3 regions of the Ureibacillus sp. MALMAid1270 genome follow, and region 1 is predicted to be linked to each of the others. Evidence: riboswitches for the same ligand, from Rfam matches in the RefSeq annotation. Region 1 holds a riboswitch; each other region holds the start of a gene.

What was found. A riboswitch is a leader RNA that binds a small molecule or an ion and turns the genes downstream of it on or off. The one in region 1 is predicted to bind lysine.
Region 2: another riboswitch for lysine. It lies ahead of ACOQFO_RS10370 (transporter substrate-binding domain-containing protein); the one in region 1 lies ahead of dapA (4-hydroxy-tetrahydrodipicolinate synthase).
Region 3: another riboswitch for lysine. It lies ahead of ACOQFO_RS08215 (aspartate kinase); the one in region 1 lies ahead of dapA (4-hydroxy-tetrahydrodipicolinate synthase).

The regions. Positions count from the first base shown of each region.
Region 1 is NZ_JBMIRP010000026.1:23,631-29,219, reverse strand. Features, by position in the region: gene ACOQFO_RS02485 (MFS transporter) at 1-491, opposite strand, end outside; gene ACOQFO_RS02480 (ribonuclease H-like YkuK family protein) at 639-1,175, opposite strand; gene ACOQFO_RS02475 (DUF3298 and DUF4163 domain-containing protein) at 1,338-2,057, shown strand; gene ACOQFO_RS02470 (tartrate dehydrogenase) at 2,472-3,521, opposite strand; gene dapA (4-hydroxy-tetrahydrodipicolinate synthase) at 3,636-4,526, opposite strand; lysine riboswitch at 4,645-4,824, opposite strand; gene ACOQFO_RS02460 (hypothetical protein) at 5,073-5,216, shown strand; gene ACOQFO_RS02455 (hypothetical protein) at 5,346-5,573, shown strand.
Region 2 is NZ_JBMIRP010000078.1:89,555-95,143, reverse strand. Features, by position in the region: gene odhB (2-oxoglutarate dehydrogenase complex dihydrolipoyllysine-residue succinyltransferase) at 1-549, shown strand, start outside; lysine riboswitch at 759-944, shown strand; gene ACOQFO_RS10370 (transporter substrate-binding domain-containing protein) at 1,049-1,885, shown strand; gene ACOQFO_RS10365 (amino acid ABC transporter permease) at 1,980-2,705, shown strand; gene ACOQFO_RS10360 (amino acid ABC transporter ATP-binding protein) at 2,719-3,453, shown strand; gene ACOQFO_RS10355 (hypothetical protein) at 3,561-4,190, shown strand; gene ACOQFO_RS10350 (DUF6501 family protein) at 4,456-4,662, shown strand; gene ACOQFO_RS10345 (toxic anion resistance protein) at 4,953-5,589, opposite strand, start outside.
Region 3 is NZ_JBMIRP010000061.1:12,204-17,792, reverse strand. Features, by position in the region: gene ACOQFO_RS08235 (electron transfer flavoprotein subunit beta/FixA family protein) at 1-94, shown strand, start outside; gene ACOQFO_RS08230 (electron transfer flavoprotein subunit alpha/FixB family protein) at 123-1,100, shown strand; gene trxA (thioredoxin) at 1,279-1,599, shown strand; gene uvrC (excinuclease ABC subunit UvrC) at 1,771-3,564, shown strand; lysine riboswitch at 3,600-3,787, shown strand; gene ACOQFO_RS08215 (aspartate kinase) at 3,886-5,109, shown strand; gene ACOQFO_RS08210 (YslB family protein) at 5,161-5,574, opposite strand.

The DNA of each region.
Region 1 (5,589 bases):
TTCCACGAATAATTTTCAATAATGGCTGCTAGAACAGGTAAAAGGATTAATTGTCCAGTAGCAGTGCTTGATGTAAGTATACCAACTACCAAACCTCTTCTTTTCTCAAACCAGCGATTGGCAATATACGGACTTAGTACTGTTAAAAATACACTTGACCCAAGTCCGAAGATTACTCCCCAAATGATGATTAATTGCCATGGTTCAGTCATCAAGAATGCAAGGGAAGTGCCAATAACTAATGTGGCCATTGATACGGTCATCATTTTTCTTAATCCAATTACTTCTAATAATGCCGCCATAAATGGCCCAGATAATCCGTATAAAAAGAGTGTAATTCCAAAGGCTAACGAGATAACAGAACGATCCCAGCCTAGTTCTTGTTCAAAAGGAGTTAAAAATACCCCTGTAGAAGATATTACAATTGCTGCAACGATATTGGCAAAGAATGCAATGACAAGAATAATCCAACTATAATGAATGCGTGTCAAATAATCACCTATCCTAATGTTCTCAGATTAAATATCCAAGGTTCGCTTTGTAAAATAAGTACAATTTTGTTAATCATAACTCGCGAATCCATTATAGTAAATTAGCTATCTATGCTTAAATTAATAATTTTTGATTTTTTGCATCTGCTATTTCGTAAACCGATTTGCATAACTACTTGCTACGAAAGAATCCGGTTTAATTTTTGCTTCTAATCCAATTGATTTCATGCGAGAAATCATTTCATTAACAAAAACTCGAGTTTTGTTTCGACTTCCAGAACCAATATCAATATGACCTTCGATTGTAAAATTCGCCCCTTTATAGACATTTGGCAAAACAATTTGTATTAACTGTTCCTTTTTCTCTTTTGTAAACAGAGAAACAACTTCTTCTGTTAAGGTGGTTTCATAGGATATTCGCTCATGCAAGTTTGCCATTTTCCTAGGAACAATGACTTTTCTAAAACATGCCCAAACACCTTTCCGCTCCTGTTGAATGACGATTCCTGTTATGAATTTTGTTAGCTTACCATGAACTTGTGAGTCGGTTCCAAACATTAAACGAAAATTTCCGGTAGGATCTTTCTCCATAAATTGAACAATATAACGAAACACTTGTTCAAATGACATTCTTTTTTCACTTAAATTTTGAAAAGTATTGTCAATCATGAACTTATTATCCATATATTGCCTACCCCTTTTTATTTTAGTAAGCTTTTAATAAAGCTTATTCACGAAATGTGTTAAATAATTAGTTAAATATACGAAAATCCTCGATTCATTGTTGTATGAATGAATAAAATCTACTCAATCTAAGTTGAAAAATGGAAAGATGGTGGTATTGAAATGATTGCAACGAACCTGTTTAAAATGTTTGTTAGTTTTAGTGCTATATTTTCATTCTTTGATTTTTTCGAGTCCCCCGACTTAGTAGAGGTTAGTGAAACAACAGAGACTGCACCGGTAATTGTAGAATCTAAAACCTATAAAGAAGACTTTTTAATTTATCCACAAGTAACAATTAAAGATAATAAAGAAGCTGAGAATAAAATTAACGAAGCTTTTCAGGCTCACATTGAAAATTCCTATAAGGGATATCTGGAACTGAAAGAACAAATGGAAAAGTTCAAAGAAGAGGATAAAGAACATTGCAAGGAATTCCCATATTCCTGCGAATATAGTTATAATACAAGATTTAAAGTAAAATTTAACCAAGATGGAAAGCTAAGTATTTTAGTATATGACGCAACTTATACTGGTGGAGCACATGGTCTTGAAGGTGTTACTGGATTTAACTTCAATACACAGACAGGTGAACGTTATACACTAAAAGACATCATTTCTGATGAATCAAAATTTGCAAGTATCACTCAATTTGTAAAAAATTATATAAAGGAACACCAAGATCTTTTCTTTAGTGAAGAAATGATTGCGGATTTTGCAGTAAGTAATGATACTCAATTTTACTTTACAGAAAGTGGCATTGATCTAATCTTCCAACAATACGATGTAGCACCATATGCAGCAGGTCATCCAACAATTAGCATTCCAAGTTCAGAGTTATAGGATTTTAGTGGCTGTACAACACTCTCAGATAGTATGTTGTATGGCTTTTTTGTTTGAGTGTAGTTGGGGATCTAATAAGGTTGCGATTTTGGTAAATACTTGGGGGAGTTCGAATTTAAATGAAATTCTAATAAAGACTTGAGTTTGGCGAATAATTAGTGAGAATTGGCTAATAAATTTCAAAAATTGGCGAATAACTTCTTCAAACTGGCGAATATTCTGTTCATCAAGTGGCCAAGATCTCCTATAAAAATAGATGTGTCTATTAAAAGAGCAAGATTGTCAAATATCACCAAAAAATTGTCTATTATCCGAGGGGATTTGTCTATTAACTTGACCGACCTGTCTATTACCCCCAAAACTCACTAAAAAAACCCCTTTCCAAGAAAGGGGCTCCGCGCCTTAACATTTCATTTATAAATTACTAATAACAGCTTCAGTTACTTCCGCAAGCGTAGATCTTCCACCTAAATCTCCAGTTTTAATGCCAGAAGCGAGTGTTTTTTCAATTGCGTCCAATACGCGTGTGCCAGCTTCATGATATCCTAAGAAATCTAACATCATTTTTCCAGTCCAAATTTGGCCAATAGGATTGGCAATTCCTTTTCCTGCTATGTCAGGTGCTGAGCCATGAACCGGTTCAAACATTGAAGGATATTCGCGTTCGATATTTAAATTTGCGGCAGGTGCTATGCCGATACTACCCATAATAGCTCCACCAAGGTCTGTTAAAATATCACCAAATAAATTCGAAGCAACAATTACATCTAATGTTTGTGGTTTCATGACCATAAAGGCTGCTAAAGCATCAATATGATTAGAGACTGTATTAATTTCAGGGTATTCTAGTTTTACTTCTTCAAAAACTTCATCCCAAAATGGCATTGAATATGTTAGACCATTTGATTTCGTTGCACTTGTTACATGTCCTCTAGAGTGTTTGGCTAATTCAAAAGCATAACGCATAACTCTTTCTGTACCTTTTCTTGTGAATACTGCGTTTTGAATCGCGATTTCATCAGAGCCACTGTGAATGCGGCCACCACTATCTGAATACTCTCCCTCTGAATTTTCACGAACAACAGTGATGTCGAAGTTTTGAGGGTTTTTCAAAGGTGATTCTAAGCCAGCTAGAAGTTTAGCGGGACGTACATTTATCGATTGTTTCATTCCTCTGCGGATTTTAATTAGTAACCCCCAAAGTGAAATATGGTCTGGTACAAGGTCGGGCATTCCGACTGCGCCAAGAAAGATTTGATCATATTGTTTTAATGTATCAATACCGTCTTCTGGCATCATGACCCCGTGTTCTAAATAGTAATCACAACCCCAAGGAAAATAAGTCCATTCAAATTTAAAACGACCATCAAGTTCAGCGATTTTGTCTAATACTTCAATGGCAGCAGGAACAACTTCTTTTCCTATGCCATCTCCAGGAATAACTGCGATTTTATATGTATTCATAAGTGACACCCCTATTGTCAAAATTATCTTTCAACTAATTATCTACTAATTCTTATAAACATGGAACAAAAAAATAAGAGTGGGGCTAACTGACCCACACTCTTACTGAATCTATTAAGACAAAACTTCATTTTGTAAGTGGTTATCTAAAACTCTTTGTAATGAAACTAGCTGTTCATTATTTAATGGTGTCATTGGAAGTCGAACACCACCAACAGGAATACCATTTAAATTTAGAGCCGCTTTTACAGAAGTTGGGTTAGGTGTAGCGAATAAAATTTTCATCACTGGAAGAAGTCGACGATGATCACGAGCCGCTTCTTGGAAGTTACCAAGTTGGAATTTTTTAACCATTGCTTGCATTTCATTTCCAATGATATGAGATGCCACTGAAATAACGCCAGTTCCCCCAATTGATAACACAGGGATTGTTAGCCCATCATCTCCACTGTATAGTGAAAATCCATCTCGAGTTCTTTCAATCATTTCAGACATAGCACTTAAATCGCCACTTGCTTCTTTAATAGCAACAATATTTTTAATTTTAGAAAGCTCAACTACTGTATCAACAGATAAATTTACAACGCTTCTACCAGGAATATTGTAAAGGATAATTGGTAAAGTCGTTTCAGCAGCAATTGCTTTAAAGTGTTCGTACATTCCTTCTTGAGAAGGTTTGTTATAGTATGGTGTAACAAGCATAATGCCATCAACACCAGCATTTTCAGCTTGTTTTGTTAGTTCAATTGAAGCTCTTGTATTATATGAGCCTGTACCTGCAATGACAGGAATTCTTCCATCTACTACTTTTACTGCAAATCTAAATAATTGAATTTTTTCTTCATCAGATAACGTTGGTGATTCACCAGTAGTACCCGATACAACTAATCCGTCAGTACCGTTTGCAATTAAATAGTTAATTAAGTTTTCAGTTGCTTGCCAATCAATTTCACCTTGTTGGTCAAAAGGAGTTACCATTGCCGTTAAAATATTTCCGAAATTCATTCTTCTCCACATCCTTAACTTTTTATTAAAAAAAAATAGAGGGAGAAGGGCGTTAAAATAAACGCAAAAAAGCAACAACGAAGGGTCGTTGTTGCTTAGAAATAGACTTCATTTCTTCGCGTAAGATAGCCCTCCACATAGTTTCCTATATGACAATCCTGCACTTATTCAATGCAGAACCAGCTTCAAGACCAATGAGAGTTCTTGAAACTTCGGCAAATTCCCCTTTCCACAGTTATCATCGGATCTCATCATCCTCAAAAAGTGTACTAATGGTTTTTGCGCCTCTATCCTTACTTCAAATTTTTTGAAATAAGTATGTATTAAATTTAATTATTAAAATAATACATCGATTCTCCATGAAAAGCAATAGCCTAAACAAAATTTTTAGAAAATTATCAACGATAATATAGAACAGTTAAATTTGCAAAATTAATTTATTTTATTAATTAAAAGTAAATTTTATGCATATAGGATAACTATAGAAATGAATATTGGGTTTGATTTGTACTAGTAGAACTACATCTATCGAATGCGAGGGATTAAATGAAACATAAAATAACTTTAAAAATCCTTTGTTACGCATTATTAGGAGTGATCGTCGCAGGCTGCTATCTTTATTTTCAAATTAACCCTGCGGTATTAATACGTACTGAAATTACTCCTATCGATGAAGAAACATATAAATAATTAATATTATATGATAAAGAAAAATACTCGGATAAAAGTAAGTTTCAAGAAATATCTTTTTCATTAAAAGTAAATTATCCAAGAGAGATTCAAAACCTAGAAGTAGAGATTCCCGAATATATTACTGAATTGCTCGGAAGCGATTTATATTTAGGGGCAAAATATAAGGAATATAATGATGAAAAAAGTGCTCAATTTGTTCATGAAGCTGAAATTATTTTATATACAGGGGAAGTAAGTAAAGAAGAAATCAAAAGTATGTTAGATAGCGGAAAAGTACAATTAGGCTGGGATTATAAAGGAGAACGAGTTTTCCAAATATATAATATTGGTGATACCGTTGTTTTTATTAAATAAAAATGGCCCGAAATCT
Region 2 (5,589 bases), on a different contig from region 1:
TTCGTGAAAGCTAACGATATTAAATTAGGATTCATGTCATTCTTCACAAAAGCTGTAGTAGCAGCACTTAAAAAATACCCATATGTTAATGCTCAAATCGTTGGTGATGAAATTCACTTAAACAACTTCTTTGATATCGGTATCGCTGTTTCTACAGAAGAAGGATTAGTTGTTCCAGTTGTACGTGATGCTAATGCTAAAAACTTTGCTGAAATCGAAAAAGATATTGCAAACTTAGCTAAAAAAGCTCGCGATAAAAAATTAGGTTTAAATGACATGGCTGGTGGATCATTCACTATTACAAATGGTGGAGTATTCGGTTCATTAATGTCTACACCAATTATGAACGGTACTCAAGCCGGCATTCTAGGTATGCACTCTATTGTAAACCGTCCAGTTGCTGTTAACGGTGAAGTTCAAATCCGTCCAATGATGTACGTTGCATTATCTTATGACCACAGAATTATCGATGGTAAAGATTCAGTTGGATTCTTAAAAACAGTTAAAGAATTAATCGAAAATCCAGAAGATTTATTATTAAATTCATAATTTTGTTTTAGCTCTAGCAGATTTAATGATCTCGCTAGAGCTTTTCACTTTAGAACTTACTGAAAATTGTGTAATTATATCTATTGAGAATATTCAAACAATATACTATTCTGATATTTTAGATATTTATTTGATAACTTACCTATTGACATAATGTGTGCTCTGACGTAACATTTGATTATAACTAAATATTAACCTCACTTGTTTTCATGTGAGGTAGAGGCGCGATATTTATTAGTTTTTCATTGAGTTCGAGCAAACGATGACATGAAAAAGAAGGAGATATCGCCGAAGTGTAAAGTAAGCTCAATGCTTTATGCTGGGTCTGTAGTGAATAACTGCAGGACTGTCTCAAGTATAGTTTCCCAACGTACTTGAGTTGTGCTATCTCTAAACGGGAATAATTGAGGATTTGGGTATATTACATACACGCGACCTAGAATCTTCTAGGTCGTTTTTTCATATATACCTATAACCATTTAAAAAGGAGAGAAAGAATATGAAAAAAAATCTACTGTTAATGTTAACCACACTTTTTGCAATTCTAGTTTTAGCAGCTTGTGGTTCTGCTGATCAAGGTTCGACTGATGAAACATCTGAAGAGAAAGAAGTTTTTAAAGTTGGTTTAGAAGCTGCATATCCTCCGTTTAACTGGACTCAAAAAGATGATTCAAATGGGGCTGTAAAAATTGAAGGTTCTGACGAATATGCTGGTGGATACGACGTTGAAATTGCAAAACGTGTAGCTGAAGCATTAGGAAAAGAATTAGTTATTGTTAAAACAGATTGGGAAGGTTTAATCCCTGCATTACAAACAAATGTAATCGACGCTGTTATTGCTGGTATGAGTCCAACTGATGAACGTAAGCAAGCAATCGATTTTTCTGATAACTACTACTTAAGTGAATTTGTAATCGTAACAAAAGCAGATGGTAAATATGCAAACGCAAAAACATTAGCTGATTTTGCTGGTGCTAAAGTTACTTCTCAAATGGGTACAACAAATTATAATGTAATTGACCAAATTCCAAATGTACAAAAAGAAGTTGCAATGAACAACTTTACAGAAATGCGCGTTGCATTAGACACTGGTGTAATTGACGCTTATGTTGCTGAAAGACCAGAAGCGATTTCATCAACTGCTGCAAATTCTAAATTTGTATTTATTGAATTAGAAGATGGTTTTGAAATTAGCGAAGCAGATGCTGCTGTTGCAATTGGTCTTCGTAAAGGTGAAACAAATATCGAAAAAATTAATGCTGCATTAGCTGAAATTTCTGAAGAAGAAAGACAACAACTAATGGATGCTGCTATTCAAAACCAACCAGCAGAATAATTTATACTTAAATTATTTGTAGTCTATAGACACTGACTATTTTTTATAGTCAGTGTCCACTTTAATACAACAGTATGTTGTAAGGAGGATATTTATGAGTTTTGAGTCTATACTCTCAATTTTAGAGCATAATTGGCCAGGTTATTTAAAAGGTGCATATATTACATTGTTAATTGCAATCTTTAGTACAATTATTGGTGCTCTCATCGGACTATTTATTGGAGTCATGCATACGATACCATTACGTAAAAAATCCTTTAAATCATTTTTACTAAAAATCGTTAACTTTGTTTTATCGGTTTATGTAGAAATATTCCGTGGTACACCAATGATTGTACAAGCGATGGTTGTATTCTATGGAATTGCTGCATACGGATTTGTTATGGATCGCTTTGTAGCTGCTATTTTAGTAGTTTCATTAAATACTGGTGCATATATGGCTGAATATGTGCGTGGTGGTATTGTTTCGATTGACAAAGGTCAATATGAAGCTGCTGAGACAATTGGTATGAGTCATTTCCAAACAATGGTTCATGTTATATTGCCACAGGTAATAAGAAATATTTTACCTGCTACAGGGAACCAATTAATTATGAACATTAAAGACTCTGCTGTATTAAGTGTAATTAGTGTAACGGAATTATTCTTTGTTACTCAAACAATTGCAAGTATTAACTACAAAACAGCAGAAACTTATTTAATTGCCTGTGTGATTTATTTAATTATGACAATTGCTGCTTCACAATTATTACGTTTATTTGAAAAGAAATTAGATGGTCCAAAAGACTACAATTTCCAACCAGATAAAAGGGTCGCGTAAGGGGGAATTATGAATGGAAAAAGTCATAGATATTAAACACTTAAACAAATCATTTGGAAACCATGAAGTATTACGCGATGTAAATTTTTCAGTTGCTAAAGGAGAAGTAGTTTGCTTAATCGGATCATCTGGTTCTGGTAAATCCACTCTATTACGCTGTATAAATTTACTAGAAACTCCTTCTGGTGGGGAAATTATTTATAAAGGTGAAAACATATTAGACAAAAATCATGATATTAGAAAATACCGTACTCATTTAGGTATGGTGTTCCAAAATTTCAATTTGTTTAATAATCATAATGTGTTAAAAAACTGTGTTGTAGGACAACAAAAGGTATTAAAACGTTCTAAAGCAGACGCAGAACGTAATGCATTAAAATATTTAAAATTAGTAGGTATGGACAAATATACGAATGCAAAGCCAAGTCAATTATCAGGTGGTCAAAAACAACGTGTTGCTATTGCACGTGCACTAGCGATGGACCCTGATGTAATGTTATTCGATGAACCTACATCTGCGTTAGATCCTGAAATGGTTGGCGAGGTACTAAAAGTAATGCGTCAACTAGCTGAAGAAGGGAATACGATGTTAATCGTAACCCACGAAATGGAATTCGCAAAAGAAGTTTCAGATCGAATTGTATTTATGGACAAAGGTGTAATCGTAGAAGAAGGACCACCAAGCCAAGTACTTGTAAATCCACAGCACGATCGTACAAAAGAATTCTTAAAGCGTACATTAAAATAATTGCTTGATTAAGACAAATTCCTAAGAAAATAGGGAATTTGTCTTTTTTTATATTTCTTACACTTTTTAACAACTTCTTCGTCTATAGTATTAGAAAAGGGGGATCTTTGTGGAGGATTTATATATTAAATATAATCGAACGATTCGATAAGTATTTGAAATTATTGGAACCAATAAAAATTGAAAATACGATACCCTATATGAATGATCCGATAATAGCAGAATTATTATTTATGTATGATAATGGTAAAGTAGGGCATTATAAAATGTTCGATGAAGAAACCTTTTATAATATCAATACAAAACAATGGTTTACCATAAATAGTAGAATAGCTGATGACGAGACAAGATTTATTTTTATGAGTTCCTTTGCCTATTCTCCATCAACAATTCAATCATTCCTTTTATTAGCTTTAATAATTGGTATGGTAATATCTAATCCAATAATCAGGAGAATGTATCTAATAAGAAAAATAGTGTATTTTGAAAAAAGTAATGTAGCAAAATACATCTATTATAGTTTAATCATTTCTTTGATTATGTTTACATTATTAATAGGCATTTACAAATGGGTAATTCACATTTTTTGGATTTTATTATTATTTATTCTTATCGGTTTATTTATTATTTATCTTGAAAAGAAATATGGGGATCGTAATGCAAATTTCAATAGTTTATTATTTTCAACAATCTTTTTGATCTGTATATTAATTAATATAATATTAATGATAAAATAAAGGGAATACTATAAATCCTTAACTTCTTGAATTCCATTCAGCGATTACAATAAATACTATGGCAAATACAATTGCAATAATTAATAACCAGGTTGAAATTCCTCCGAAAGACATAAGTTATCACCTCTTTTGGATAATAGTACCATGAAAATTTGCATGTTTCAAAGTTGAAAATATAGATATAAATTCACAAATAATTGAATATCGTATAAAATATAATAGAGAATACATTATACACGTAAATAGTAAAAGTGAGGTAAATTTAATGTTAAATTTAAAGTGGAAAGATGCACCAACGATCCGAACGGTGAAATGTGTTAATACAAATGCTGAAAAATACCTTGTATCAAATGTGTTAACTGTTGGTAAAGAGTATGAAGTGAAAAATGAAACAGAAGAATTTATCTTTGTAGTCGACAACACAGGAAAAGTCGGCGGATATTATAAAGATTACTTTGAATCTGTACAATAATTAATGAACGCGACTGTCAGCTAAAGGCTGATTGTCGTGTTTTTAATTCTATGAGGTTGATGGGGAACTGGAATTACTAGGTAGGGCAATTCTGTCAAAAAGAAGGGTGAATCCGACACATAGTGAGGCCATTCTGTCACAAAGTAGATCCAATCCGCGTACATCACAAAAAAGGGTTATACTGTCACAAAATAGAGCGAATCAAACACAAAGTAGAGTGATTCGGACACAAAGTAGGGCGATTAAGACACAAAGTATCTCTAACACACACAATAAAAAATAGAACAGCATCATCCGAGATACTGTCCCATTTTTGCTTCAATTTCTGCATGTTGTGTATTACTTTCTGCCTGAACTCTTAATGTTTCTTCTATAGATTCAATCAATTGTAGTTGAGTTTGTTTAAACGTATCAATATCTGTATGAGTGATAGATTTATGTCGTTTGGAATCTTTTGCTGTAGCTTCAATCATTTTAGCATTTTTTCTAAGCATATCATCAGAGATATCCATTAATTTTTGACCAGTCATATTTAGTCGTCTTTGATTGTTCATGTTTACTAATATGGAGATTTGCGTTTGCCACAAAGGAATTGTTGTTAAAACGGATGATTGAATTTTTTCCACTAACAATCGATTTGTTTGTTGTATTAATCGAATTTGTGGTGCCGATTGGATAGAAACTTCACGGGATAATTGTAAGTCGTAAATCCGTTTATCTAGCCATTCAATCGCTTGTAAAAAATCATTTAGTTTCTGTTTACTAATAAGGTCATTCTTTTCAAGTGCTTCTTGCTGCAAAGTTGTTAGCTGGTTAATCATATCTTGTTTCTTAAGCTGAGCAGCAGCAATGTAAATATTAATGTTATGGTAGTATTCTTCGTTCAATTTGTATAACTCTTCTAACATAGCAATATCTGAGAGTAAT
Region 3 (5,589 bases), on a different contig from region 1:
ACAAAAGAATGCTGGTCGCATTTTATCAGGGGATATTGATCAGCAAGTGAAAGAATTAATTCAACTACTTCATTCAGAAGCGAAAGTAATCTAGAGGATTTTAGGGAAACGGAGGGATACACATGTCTAAAAAAGTATTAGTTTTAGGTGAAGTTCGTGAAGGGGTTATTCGTAACGTATCATATGAATCTATTGCTGCAGCAAAACAAATCTCTGACGGTGGAGAAATTGTCGGTTTACTATTAGGTGACAGCGTAGCAAATTTAGCTCCAAATTTAATCGCTTATGGAGCTAATCGAGTAATAACGGTGGAACATCCACATTTGAAATCTTATACTTCAGATGGATATAGCCAAGCAATTCTTGAAGTTGTAGATCAAGAAAAACCAGAAGCGATTGTATTTGGCCATACTTCTCTAGGTAAAGATTTATCACCAAAAATTTCATCTCGCTTAAAGTCAGGCTTGATTTCGGACGTAACTGAAATCGAGGGCACAGGAGACAGTGCATTATTTATTCGTCCAATCTATTCAGGAAAAGCGTTTGAAAAAGTAAAAGTGAAAGACGGTATTGTATTTATTACGATTCGTCCAAACAATATCGCACCTCTTGAAAAAGATGTAAATCGCACAGGAACAGTTACTTCTTTAGCAGTAGAAATTACTAACCTTCGTACGATTATTAAAGAAGTTATTCGTAAAACAGCTGAAGGTGTAGACCTTTCAGAAGCGAAAGTAGTAGTTGCTGGTGGACGTGGAGTGAAGTCTTCTGCAGGTTTTGAGCCACTAAAAGAATTAGCTAATTTGCTAGGTGGAGCTGTTGGTGCTTCTCGCGGTGCTTGTGACGCAGACTACTGTGATTATTCATTACAAATTGGTCAAACTGGTAAAGTTGTAACACCAGATTTGTATATTGCTGCTGGTATTTCTGGTGCAATTCAGCATTTAGCAGGGATGTCAAATTCAAAAGTCATTGTTGCTATTAACAAAGATCCAGAAGCAAACATCTTTAAAGTAGCAGATTACGGAATTGTAGGAGACTTATTTGAAGTCATTCCGCTAATGATCGAAGAGATTAAAGCATTAAAAGTAGGATCTTAATAAATCTAACTTAAGCCATACTATCTCAAGGTAGTATGGCTTTTACTATTTTGTTGTTAAAAGAAATTAATTTTAAGTTAATTAAATGTAAATTTTTTAATGTTATTTCAGTTCACTTTACTACCCCTCTTTTTTTACGCGTGCTATACTACATTAAGATGTTAGATTTAAGGAGGTTATGAAAATGGCAATAGTTCATGTAACAGATCAAAACTTTAACGAAGAAATCGCTAACGGCGTTGTGTTAGTAGACTTTTGGGCTACTTGGTGTGGGCCATGTAAAATGATCGCACCTGTATTAGAAGAAATCGATGCTGAAATTGGTGATCAAGTTAAAATCGCTAAATTAGATGTTGATAACAACCAAGCAACTGCTGCAGAATATCAAGTAATGTCTATTCCAACTTTACTTTTATTTAAAGATGGTCAACAAGTTGCGAAAACTGTTGGTTTCCAACCAAAAGAAGCTTTACTGGAATTCATCAACAACAATAAATAATTTGTTCAAATTAAACCGAGTGCTTTGTACTCGGTTTTTTTATTTTCTATGTTTTTTACGAACTTTCTTAAAACCATTTGGTCCAAAAGAGAAAATAAATGATATTTCCTCGCATTTCATATGATAAACAACTTATAATATTGTAAAACAAACTCTTTTAGGTGATAACGAATGAATGAAAACATTCAAAATAAATTAGCCATTTTGCCTGATGAACCTGGCTGTTACATAATGAAAGATCGACAAGGTACCATCATATATGTTGGAAAGGCAAAAATATTAAAAAATCGTGTCCGTTCCTATTTCACAGGTTCCCACGATGGTAAAACTCAACGTCTAGTGAGCGAAATTGAAGACTTTGAATATATCGTCACATCAAGTGATTTAGAGGCATTAATTTTAGAATTGAATTTAATCAAACTTCATGATCCGAAATATAATGTGATGTTAAAGGACGATAAAACCTATCCTTACATAAAAATTACAAACGAAAAATATCCCCGTGTCCTCATCACTCGTAAAGTAAAAAAAGATAAGGCAAAGTACTTTGGACCATATCCAAATGCAGGTGCTGCAAATGAAACAAGAAAACTTTTAGATCGAATATATCCTTATCGGAAGTGTAATAATTTGCCGGATCGTGTCTGTCTTTATTATCACCTTGGTCAATGTTTGGCTCCTTGCGTGAAAGAAATCGACACAAAAGTGTTTGACGAAATGACAGAGGAAATCTCCAAATTTCTTCATGGTGGGTATGAAGAAGTAAAAGAAAATCTTGAAAAGAAAATGATTGAAGCAGCTGAAAAATTGGAATTTGAACGTGCAAAAGAATACCGTGATCAAATTCAACATATTGAAACCGTTATGCAAAAGCAGAAAATGGTAACAGGGGATCTATCTAATCGGGACGTGTTCGGTTATGCGGTAGAGAAAGGTTGGATGTGTGTACAAGTCTTTTTTGTTCGCCAAGGAAAGCTAATTGAACGAGATGTTTCAACATTTCCTATCTATCGTGACCCTGAAGAAGAATTCCTTACATTTATTGGTCGATTTTATGATATACCAGAACATATAAAACCAAAGGAAGTTTTTATTCCTTCAACAATTGAGCAATCCATCTTAGAAAAATTACTAGAAATAAAAGTAATTACTCCAAAACGTGGATCGAAAAAAGAACTTGTAGATTTAGCAATGAAAAATGCAAAAATTGCTTTAAGTGAGAAATTCCAATTGATTGAAAGACAGGAAGAAAGAACAATTGGCGCATGTGAGGAATTAGGTAATGCGATGAATATTGCAGCACCGTTAAGAATAGAGGCTTTTGATAATAGTCATATGCATGGAACAGATGCTGTTTCAGCTATGGTTGTCTTTATTGATGGAAAGCCAGCAAAAAAAGAATATCGTAAGTATAAACTTCGAGAAACAGCTGCCCATGATGACTATGGCGCAATGCAAGAAGTAATTCGACGACGCTATACTCGAGTTTTAAAAGAAAACTTACCATTACCAGATTTAATCATTATTGATGGTGGGAAAGGGCAAATGGAAGTTGCCCGTGAAGTTATTGAAGATGAATTAGGTTTATTTATACCGATTGCAGGACTTGCAAAAGATGAAAAACATAATACATCTCAACTACTGTATGGAGAACCGCCAGTTCCAGTCGATATGAAACGTACAAGTGACGGGTTCTATTTATTGCAAAGAATTCAAGATGAAGTTCACCGTTTTGCGATAACATTTCTACGACAACAACATCAAACGAATGCGATTCAATCAGTTCTTGATGAAATCGAAGGAATTGGTCCAAAACGAAAACAGCAACTTTTAAAGTCATTTGGTTCTGTTAAGAAAATTCGTGAAGCTTCAATTGAGGAATTAAAAAATGCAAAAATACCTACAAAGCTAGCTGAATCAATCTACAACCATTTTAATAAAGACAACACATTGTCAACCGATTAATTGTATGATATTGTAAAACAAACTATGAATATCGCAGCAAAGATAGAGGTGCAGTTACCAATAGTATCTAGCATGAGGAGAACAATTCTGATGAATGTTAGTGAAAGGGGTACCTGCCGAAGCAGTTAATTGATTGTTCCAATTTTTTGCTGGTGGTGCATTTAAGAGATGTATCGCTGTCAAAATCTAATGTTTGTCTAGATTTTGGAGAGCTATCTCATAAGTTACTTTTTTCAATTAGTATAATTTGAGGCAGCTTTTAAGGGTTTTCCGAGAAAGCTGTCTTTTTTATCGAGATTTAGATTTGAAGGAGGATTGGACATGACTAAACTTGTGATTAAATTAGATGAACAAACCTTTGCATCATCTGATCGAATTGAACAAATCACAAATAAAATTATTCAAGAAAAAGAAAGTGGATATGATGTTGTTATAGTTGCGCCATTTATTAATTTAATAGACGAGAAAGTAAAACAATATGCCTACACTTTATCAGAACAACCCACTAAACGTGAGTTAGACTCCATTCGATCTACTAATACTCAAATTGCTAGTAGTTTACTTGCGATCGCTATGAATGCACGTGGATATAAAGCAGTTTCTCTAACAGGTTGTCAAGCAGGAATTGAAACGTTCTCAACGAAACGAAATGTTTTAATAGACCGAATTGAAAACGAATGTTTAAAAAATTATTTAAGTAAAGACATCATTCCGATTATTGCAGGTGCTCAAGGAAAAGATGCTGTAAATAATATTACTCTTCTTGGGGAAGGTGGCCCGGAAACTACTGCCGTTGCAGTTGCAGTTGCGATTGATGCCGAACGAGTTGATATTTACACAAATGCAACTGGAGTATTTACTGCTGATCCAAAAATTGTGAAAACAGCCAAACAAATTAAACAATTATCTTATGATGAATTGTTGGAATTATCATTACTAGGTTCAAAGATCATACATCCACGTGCTGTAGAATTAGCAAAAAAATATAATATGTCACTTGTGGTTTGCTCAAGTACAGAAAATATACCAGGTACAGTAATTAAGGGAGAGGTAGACATGGAGAGAAATTTAATTGTTCGTGGTGTTGCATATGAAACGGATATTATTCGATTAACAGTAGGATATGAATCTTATGAACAAGCATCACTTGCGAATTTGTTTACAACTTTAGCAGATAACCAAATCAACGTTGACATTATTGTACAGGCAGTCATTGATGGTGTGAACCCAACTGTTTCTTTCTCAATTGAGAAAGAAGTATTTGCTGAAGCGGTAAAAGTACTTGAGTCAAGTAAACGATCACTTGGATTTAGTTTTGCTGATTTTGAAGTTGGTTTAGCAAAGGTGTCCATTGTTGGCTCGGGGATGGTTTCCAATCCTGGTGTGGCTGCACGCATGTTCGATCGATTAAGAAGTGAAAACATTCCGGTAAAAATGGTAAGTACTTCTGAAATCAAAGTTTCTGTAGTTGTCCCACAAGATGATATGGTTCGTGCTGCAAATGCATTACACGATGAATTTAATCTAGTAGAAGAAATCGTATAATTTACTCCATTAAAAAAGGCAGATCCTCATTAACTAAGGATCTGCCACTTTTTATTCGATTTTTTCTTTTACATCCCATTTTACAGTGAATTGAATGACATTGCTTTTTTCTTTTTTCTCATCATAACATTCTGTTAAAAAGCCTTTAAATATTTGTATTTGCTCCGCAATAAAACCAGCTTCAAGGCGGAATTTTCGTTTCTCAATATTTAATAAGTCTGGTTCATTCGTAAGATTGAAGATATAACCATCTTTCAACTCTTTTTCTAAAGAAAGTACTCCCCACCCGGTATCCTCGAAAAATGAAATAATTAACTGCAAATCACTGCACGGAAATTTACGAGCAAGGTCTTTCCCAACCCAATAAAGAACATCTTCTTCATGTTTTCCTAAAATGGTAGGTAGTGCGTAATCTCTTAAAATTTCATAACCAAATGCTGGTACTTGTTTTTGATGGGATGTCATATAGAAAATTACCTC